Regions from separate parts of the Clostridium malenominatum genome, predicted to be linked through region 3. Evidence: riboswitches for the same ligand, from Rfam matches in the RefSeq annotation. Region 3 holds a riboswitch; each other region holds the start of a gene.
What was found. A riboswitch is a leader RNA that binds a small molecule or an ion and turns the genes downstream of it on or off. The one in region 3 is predicted to bind S-adenosylmethionine.

Region 1 (2,201 bases), on a different contig from region 3:
TGGTGCTAGCCGGGTGAATAACTAAGGACTTAGCGTCTGCCACGTTAGCAAGCATAGAGAATATTTGTAGATTATTTATAAATCTTTTACCTGCTTCAAGTCCACCCTTTATGCCGAAGGTGAAAATAGAGCCTACTCCCTTTGGAAAATATTTTTTAGCTAAAGCATTGTATTTATTATCCTCAAGTTCTGGATAATTTACCCAAGCTACATTAGGATGCTGTGATAAAAACTTCACTATTTTTCTTGTGTTTTCAACATGTCTTTCTACCCTTAATGAAAGAGTTTCAAGTCCCTGTAGCAGTAAGAAGGAATTAAAGGGACTTATGCATGCTCCAGTATCTCTTAAGAGTTGAACTCTAGCCTTTACTATATATGCTAGTTTTCCTAAATCTCTTGAATAAACTATATTATTGTAACCTGGATCTGGAGTTGTAAAGTCAGAGAATTTTCCAGATTCAGACCAGTTGAAGTTACCAGAGTCTACGATAACTCCCCCTATGGAAGTTCCATGACCACCTATGAATTTTGTAGCTGAGTGAACTACTATATCAGCGCCAAATTCAAAAGGTTTAATTAGATAAGGAGAGCCAAAGGTATTGTCTACAATTAGTGGTATGCCATTTTCATGAGCGATACTAGCTATTGCTGAAATATCTACTAAGTTTATGCCAGGGTTACCTATAGTTTCAATAAATATGGCCTTTGTTTTTTCGTTTATAGCTATTCTAAAGTTTTCAGGATCGTCAGGATTAACAAAACGAGTGTGAATTCCCAGTTTAGGTAGTGCTGATTTAAACAGACTATAGGTTCCTCCATAAATTGTAGCAGCGGAGATAATTTCATCTCCTGAGTTTGCTATATTTAATATAGAATAAGTAATAGCTGAAGCACCTGAAGAAGTAGCAAGTGCCCCAACGCCACCTTCTAAAGCCGCCATCCTTTGTTCAAATACATCAGTGGTAGGATTGCCTATTCTGGTATAGATATTGCCTGTTGCTCTTAATGCAAATAAATCTGCTGCGTGGTCGGCATTCTCAAATACATAAGAGGATGTCTGATATATTGGAACTGCCCTTGAACCTGTAGTTGGATCAGGACTTTGTCCTGCATGAACTTGAAGTGTGTTAAAATTTAAAATTTTTTTACTCATTAAAATCGCCCCTTTTATTTATAAAATTAAAAAACCTCTTCTAAAATAGAAGAGGTTAATTTCACGTTACTTCTATCTTTCAGCCTTTGGCTGCTGGATTTAGCACCTTATATTAACAGGTTGCTGGGTTTCATAGGGCCAGTCCCTCCACCGCTCTTGATAGATATTTTATTAAGTTTTAAACTATACTACTATAAAAATTAACTATTGTCAATGAAATTTATGCAGTGTAGGAGTAAATAGGTAGCAGAAGATATATTGAAACATTGCAACAATAAAAGGAAATAAAGATAAAACCAATTATAAACAAATTAAAATCAAAAAAGCATTGAAAGTGTCAAAATCTTATGTTAATATATAGTTAAAAATTTGGTTTCTTACTAGAATGTTTTGGTTTGTTTTTGAGAACCTATTGTAAACGTTTGGGAAGTTGAGTGGGGGTGTATATTTTATAACGAGTTGAGAAGTTAATTTTAGTATTATTAAACTTTTAAAATCATTATTTTTAAGGGGGATCACGTATGAATAAAAAGTTTTTAACTCTTACTCTAGCAATTACTATGACGTTAGTAACTGGACTTACAGGATGTGGAAGTAAATCAGACAAGAAAGTAGATGCAGACAGTAAAAAGGTAGAATACTCAAAGAATATCCCAGAAAAGATAGCTAAGGATTCTGATGGTATAAAAATTATGGTTATCCGTAAAATAGGGGGAGACGACCATACTGCTCAGTATTTAGCAGGAGCTAAAAAAGAAGGGGAATCTATGGGATTTAAAGTAGATACCTTTACCGCTAATGGAGATACAGCAAAGTTCCACGACGCTATAAGTCAGGCTATGGAAAAAGGGTATGATGGAGTAATTATTTCTCATGGTGACGATGCAGCTACCATAGAAGATGTAAAAAAATTAACTGAAAAAGGTATACCAGTGGTAACCTTCGACTCTAACTCAGACATACAAAACATAAAGGGAGTTACTATGACTTCTCAGGATGATGAATCTTTAGCTAAATTAGCTTTAGATGAGTTAAAGAAAGTAACCAA
Region 2 (2,201 bases), on a different contig from region 3:
AATACGAAAGATATTTTTCCTATGGGAGCAGGGCCCTGTGTAATATGTAAAAATTGTAGTTATATTAAAGGAGAAGAATGTATTTATCCAGAAGAAGCCATATCTTCAGCAGAAGCTTATGGCATAGATTTAGGAGCAATTTTAAAGTCCTGTGGGCTTAAGTTTAATTATTCAGAAGATACCTTAGCTTATGTGGGAATAATATTATTTCACTAAATAATTTAGGGGTGAAAATAAATCATATGGTTATGAATAAGGAATATAAAGTGATTTTTCACGTAAGTGAGAAAGAAAAGATTAAATTATCATTAAATAACATAAAAAATTTAATAATAGACTTAGGTATAGAAAATCTTCAGATAGAGCTAGTAATAAATAGTGTGGCTGTAGAGGAATTTAAAAATAAAGATTTTAAATATGAAAAAGAAATACATGAACTATCAAAGCTAGGAGTTAAATTTGTTCTCTGTAAAAATTCTTTAAAGGGAATGAACATAGATGAGAAAGAATTAATAGAACCTATTAACATTGTACCGTCTGGAGTAGGAGAATTAGTAAAAAAACAAGGAGATGGTTGGGCGTATATACGGCCTTAAATGTAAAAATTCATATTTACATTTAATAAAATTTGTAATATACTTATTAGTAATTTAATACTGCTTATCAAGAGTGGTGGAGGGACTGGCCCTGTGAAACCCGGCAACCGTACCTTAGTGGTACAAGGTGCTAAATCCAGCAGCTTATGCTGAAAGATAAGGATATTAGGAATTAATCACCTAAAGGAATATCCTTTAGGTGTTTTTTATTACTAAAAAAGGGGGCTTACAAATGAAAATTAAAGAAATTTTTGACCAGAAGAAAGTAGTTTTTTCCTTCGAGGTTTTTCCACCTAAAGGAGGGATGACCATTGAAAAAATATATAATACTATTGAAGAAATAAGTAGTTTGGGTGGAGACTATATAAGTGTTACCTACGGTGCGGGAGGAAGTGTTAGGGATAATAAAACCTGTGAGGTTTCCTCTTTAATTAAAAATAAGCATGGCATAGAAGCTTTATCGCACCTTACATGTATAAACTCAACAAAAAATAACTTAGATCAAATAATTAATCAGTTAAAAGATAACAATATTGAAAATATATTGGCATTAAGAGGAGATATACCTAATAATGGAGAAATATATGGTGATTTTAAATATGCTTATGAACTAATTAATTATCTTAAAGAGAAAGGGAACTTTGGCATAGCATCGGCATGCTATCCAGAAGGGCATTATCAATGCGAAAATATAGATGAAGATATAAAAAGACTTAAAGAAAAAGTAGATTCAGGTGTAGATTATTTAATTACACAGTTGTTTTTAGATAATAATATTTTCTATAATTATATTGATAAATTAAATAAAAATGGGATATATACACCCATTGAAGCTGGAATAATGCCAATAATAAATAAAAAGCAAATTGAAACGATTAATACCCTTTGTGGTGCAACAATACCAGATAAATTTATAAAAATCATTAATAAATATGAGCATGATAAAGAAGCATTAAGAGATGCAGGAATAGCCTATGCAGTGGAACAAATAGTGGATTTATTATCTAGTGGAGTAAAAGCAATTCATCTCTATACTATGAATAATCCTTATGTAGCAAAAAAAATTGTAGAAAATATAAGCTCAATATTAAAGTCTGTAAATGAATAATGAGGAGGAGATACTTGTGAATAAAGTTGAAAGTTTTGAATTAGATCATAGAAAAGTTGTAGCACCTTACGTAAGAAAGTGTGCTGTGTTAAAGGGTGAGAATGGTGATTTTGTAACTAAATTTGATTTAAGATTTACTCAGCCTAATAAAGAAGCTATTCCAACGGGAGCACTACATGCTCTAGAACATTTACTTGCTGGACTTTTAAGAGAGCATTTGCAAGGAATAATAGATTTATCACCAATGGGATGTAGAACGGGGTTTTATTTAATTCTATGGGGTAATAGGGATGCAGCTGAAATAAAAGAAGCTTTAGAAAAGTCTTTAAAAGAAGTAGTTGAAGCTAAAGAAGTCCCAGCATCAAATGATTTGCAATGTGGAAACTATAGAGATTTATCTCTTTTCGGGGCAATAGAGTATGCAAAATATGTACTGGAAAAAGGCTTTAGTCTAAATATCTATGGTGACAATTAATGAAAGAGTGGATTTTCAAAGG
Region 3 (2,201 bases):
TATTAAATGCATTAATTTGAAGAAATGTGAAGGAAATAAGAGTAATATAGAGTAATAATCGTTACATTGCCCATAATGGCTGTTTTCGAGGTTGAATTTTATTAAATAAGAATGTATACTATTGCTTGTTAACAAATTAAGAATATTAATAATGAAATGTGCTGGCATGGCTCAACGGTAGAGCAGCTGACTTGTAATCAGCAGGTTGTAGGTTCGATTCCTATTGCCAGCTCCACAAATGGAAGTGTTCCCGAGTGGCTAAAGGGGGCAGACTGTAAATCTGTTGGTAGTACCTTCGATGGTTCGAATCCATCCACTTCCACCAATTTTAATTAATATTTTTAGATTGTTAAGTTATTAAATATGCTGGCATGGCTCAACGGTAGAGCAGCTGACTTGTAATCAGCAGGTTGTAGGTTCGATTCCTATTGCCAGCTCCATATATGGAAGTGTTCCCGAGTGGCTAAAGGGGGCAGACTGTAAATCTGTTGGTAGTACCTTCGATGGTTCGAATCCATCCACTTCCACCAAAAAAAGACACTGTTGATAGTGTCTTTTTTATTTTGATTAAGTAAAAAATTCCCCGTTGACACGGTAATGAGGTTATGCTATAGTTTTTAGAGTAAAATAGAATAAAAAGCTCTTATCAAGAGAGGTGGAGGGAAATGGGCCCTATGAAACCCGGCAACCAGCTATTATGCTAAGGTGCCAATTCCAGCAGATAATATCTGCAAGATAAGAGAAAAGGAACATTGTTACCTCTTCTTATCGAAGGGGTTTTATTTTTATAAAAATTAAATTGGAGGGTAAAAAGATGAGAAAATTGTTTACTTCAGAATCAGTAACAGAAGGGCATCCAGATAAGATATGTGATCAGATTTCTGACTCGGTGTTAGATGCTATACTTGAAAAAGATCCTAAAGGAAGAGTAGCTTGTGAAACTACAGTAACTACAGGGATGGTTTTAGTTGTTGGAGAGATAACAACTAATTGTTATGTAGACATTCCTAAAATTGTTAGAGAAACTATAGAATCCATAGGTTACACAAGAGCTAAATATGGCTTCGATAGTGATACTTGTGCTATATTAACATCAATTAATGAACAATCACCAGACATTGCCATGGGAGTAAATGAATCCTTAGAATCTAAAAAAGGAGAAAAGGATGTAGAAGAAGCTATAGGTGCTGGAGACCAAGGTATGATGTTTGGATTTGCTACAAATGAAACTCCGGAATATATGCCAATGCCAATAGCTACTGCTCACAAACTTGCTAGAAAGTTATCAGAAGTTAGAAAAGATGGTACACTTTCATACTTAAGACCAGACGGAAAAACTCAGGTTACGGTAGAGTATGAAGATGGAAAGCCAGTTAGAATAGACACTATAGTAGTATCTACCCAACATAGTCCAGAGGTTACTAGGGAAGAGATAGAAAAAGATATACTAAAATACGTAGTTAATGAAGTGGTTCCTCAAGAACTCCTAGACGAAAATACAAAATACTATATAAATCCAACGGGAAGATTCGTTGTAGGTGGACCTCAAGGAGATGCTGGCTTAACAGGAAGAAAAATAATAGTTGATACCTATGGAGGATATGGAAGACACGGTGGTGGAGCTTTCTCAGGAAAAGATCCTACAAAGGTTGATAGATCCGCAGCCTATGCAGCAAGATGGGTAGCTAAAAATCTAGTTGCCGCTGGAGTGGCAGATAAAATAGAAATCCAATTAGCTTATGCTATAGGAGTTGCAAGACCAGTTTCTATTGCTGTAGATACTTTTGAAACAGGAAAAATATCAGATGATAAAATAGTAGATATAATAAACAAAACATTTGATTTAAGACCTGCGGCTATAATTAATTATTTAGATTTAAGAAAACCTATTTACAAGCAAACTGCTGCATATGGTCACTTTGGAAGAACAGATTTAGATCTTCCATGGGAAAGATTAGATAAAGTTGAAGAAATAAAAAAATATTTATAAAATATACGAAAAAAAGGAGGGGTTTTAAATAACCTCTCTTTTGTTTGTATAAGGAAATAATATGGTATAATATAAATTAAATTAACAATTTAGGAGAGGTTTTATGGCAGAGATACAGGGAAGTGTGGAAGCTATTGTTTTTAAAAATGATGAAAATGGATATGTGGTAGCTAGGATAAAAGAAAAAAATAAACTAATAACCATTACGGGA
Region 4 (2,201 bases), on a different contig from region 3:
TAATGTGAAGGCTATAGATTCTGAAGAGCATATAGATTATTTAGTATTTTCTGCACATAAAATGTATGCACCTTTTGGAATAGGGGTGTTAATTGGTGCAAAAGATGAATTAGAGAATTTGCCACCAGATTATAGTGGCGGAGGAACTGTAGATGTTGTAACTTTAGATTCTGTTAAATGGCTTCACACTCCTGAAAAGGACGAGTCTGGGTCACCAAATGTTGTAGGGGTTGTAGCTCTTACATCAGCTATTAAAACTTTAGATAAATTGGGTATGAAGAATATTGAAGAATACGAAAATAGACTGTTAAAACATGCTATAAGGTCATTGCAGAGGGTGAAAGGTCTAAATATGTATTGCAGTGACTGTAATAAAAATGTCTCTATTATCACATTTAATGTAGATGGAATGTATCATGAGACTGTAGCTAAAATATTATCCTATGAGTTTGGTATTGGAGTAAGAAGTGGGTGTTTTTGTGCTCACCCATATATACAAAGACTATTAAATATTAGTGAGGAAGAGGTTAAGAAAATATCCAAACTTGCGGGTAGTAGGCCGGGCATGGTGAGGATAAGCTTTGGAATTTATAACACCTTAGAGGAAGTAGATTACTTTGTATATGCCATTAAAAAAATAATCTCTAATAAAGAAAGCTATTTGAAAAAATATAAAAATTAAAATTTACTGTTGACAATATATCATAATGCCTATATAATAATAAAAAAAGCAAATACAATATCATTACTTATCAAGAGAGGTGGAGGGACTGGCCCTGTGAAACCCAGCAACCTGTAGAAATACAAGGTGCTAAGTCCAGCGGTGATATGCCGAAAGATGAGAAGAATTAGGTTGTTAGCCTGAGTTTATTCTCAGGCTTTATTTTATTAATTGAATAAAACTTATCAAGAGAGGTGGAGGGACTGGCCCTGTGAAACCCAGCAACCTGTAGAGATACGAGGTGCTAATTCCTGCGGTGATATGCCGGGAGATGAGAAAAATTAGGTTAGACCTGAGAATTTCTCAGGTCTATTTTATTAGTATTTAAGGGGGACTGACATGATAGTAATTGAAGGAGTAAGTAAAAATTTTCAAGATAATGTAGTATTAAAAGATATTAATCTAGAAATTAATGAAGGTGAAATATTTGGAATTATAGGAAGAAGTGGTGCAGGAAAATCCACCTTACTTAGATGTTTAAATGCTTTAGAGGATTATAACCAAGGTAGCATAACCGTTGATGGTCACGAGATAAACAATTTGAGTTCAGAGGGAATTAGAGAGCTTAGGAAAGAAATGGGAATGATATTTCAAAACTTTAATTTACTAAACACTTTAAATGTTTATGATAACATAGCTCTACCTATGAAAATTTGGGGCAAAAATAAACTTGAAATAGAACGAAGAGTAACAGAATTGTTGAAATTAGTTGGTTTAGAGGACAAATCAAAAAGTCATCCTAGACAATTAAGTGGAGGACAAAAACAAAGGGTAGCTATCGCAAGAGCACTAACTTTAGAACCTAAAATACTTCTCTGTGATGAGGCTACTTCAGCCTTAGATCCAGAAACAACTAAGTCTATATTATCTCTTCTTAAGGAGATAAATGAAAAGTTAAATATCACAGTAATAATAGTAACTCATCAAATGGAAGTAATTAAAGAAGTATGTAACAAAGTGGCCTTAATTGAAGATGGTGAAATAAAAGCTTATGGCCCTGTAAAAGAACTTTTCTTAAAACCAGAAGGAGAACTGAAAAACTTATTAGAAGGTGGAGAATTACTTCCTAATCATGGAGTTAATATTAAAATATTTTTTCCAGGGGAAGTAAGTGAAAGCTCTGTAATAACATCCATGGCTAGGGAGCTAAATGTAGACTTTTCAATTGTATGGGGAAAGCTTGAAAGCTTTAGGCAAGAGGTTTTAGGAAGCTTGATAATTAATATAGAAAAAGAGCAAGAGAAAAGAATATGTACTTATTTAAATAATAAATCCATTCATTGGGAGGTGATGTAAAATGTATAAGGACATATTAATACCTGCGCTAAAGGATACATTGTTCATGGTAAGCTACTCTACAATCTTTGCAGTGATAATTGGATTTATATTATCTATAATTCTCGTAGTTACTGAAGAAAAGGGATTAAAGCCAAATAAATTTATATATGGTATTTTAGATTTATTAATCAATGTTTTAAGA

Region 1: it holds a riboswitch for S-adenosylmethionine, as region 3 does, so the genes downstream of both, ABDZ69_RS09810 (O-acetylhomoserine aminocarboxypropyltransferase/cysteine synthase family protein) here and metK (methionine adenosyltransferase) in region 3, are expected to answer to the same signal.
Region 2: it holds a riboswitch for S-adenosylmethionine, as region 3 does, so the genes downstream of both, metF (methylenetetrahydrofolate reductase [NAD(P)H]) here and metK (methionine adenosyltransferase) in region 3, are expected to answer to the same signal.
Region 4: it holds a riboswitch for S-adenosylmethionine, as region 3 does, so the genes downstream of both, ABDZ69_RS08160 (methionine ABC transporter ATP-binding protein) here and metK (methionine adenosyltransferase) in region 3, are expected to answer to the same signal.

The regions. Positions count from the first base shown of each region.
Region 1 covers NZ_BAAACF010000001.1:1,930,590-1,932,790, reverse strand. Annotated here, with positions in the region: gene ABDZ69_RS09810 (O-acetylhomoserine aminocarboxypropyltransferase/cysteine synthase family protein) at 1-1,153, opposite strand, end outside; SAM riboswitch class I at 1,223-1,319, opposite strand; gene ABDZ69_RS09805 (sugar ABC transporter substrate-binding protein) at 1,675-2,201, shown strand, end outside.
Region 2 covers NZ_BAAACF010000001.1:1,867,040-1,869,240, reverse strand. Annotated here, with positions in the region: gene ABDZ69_RS09510 (DUF2284 domain-containing protein) at 1-216, shown strand, start outside; gene ABDZ69_RS09505 (DsrE family protein) at 249-596, shown strand; SAM riboswitch class I at 658-759, shown strand; gene metF (methylenetetrahydrofolate reductase [NAD(P)H]) at 829-1,704, shown strand; gene ABDZ69_RS09495 (S-ribosylhomocysteine lyase) at 1,721-2,179, shown strand; gene ABDZ69_RS09490 (vitamin B12 dependent-methionine synthase activation domain-containing protein) at 2,179-2,201, shown strand, end outside.
Region 3 covers NZ_BAAACF010000003.1:353,741-355,941, reverse strand. Annotated here, with positions in the region: tRNA gene ABDZ69_RS13545 (tRNA-Thr) at 161-235, shown strand; tRNA gene ABDZ69_RS13540 (tRNA-Tyr) at 241-325, shown strand; tRNA gene ABDZ69_RS13535 (tRNA-Thr) at 366-440, shown strand; tRNA gene ABDZ69_RS13530 (tRNA-Tyr) at 446-530, shown strand; SAM riboswitch class I at 641-742, shown strand; gene metK (methionine adenosyltransferase) at 815-1,990, shown strand; gene recD2 (SF1B family DNA helicase RecD2) at 2,094-2,201, shown strand, end outside.
Region 4 covers NZ_BAAACF010000001.1:1,604,798-1,606,998, reverse strand. Annotated here, with positions in the region: gene ABDZ69_RS08165 (aminotransferase class V-fold PLP-dependent enzyme) at 1-682, shown strand, start outside; SAM riboswitch class I at 747-845, shown strand; SAM riboswitch class I at 901-999, shown strand; gene ABDZ69_RS08160 (methionine ABC transporter ATP-binding protein) at 1,061-2,017, shown strand; gene ABDZ69_RS08155 (methionine ABC transporter permease) at 2,019-2,201, shown strand, end outside.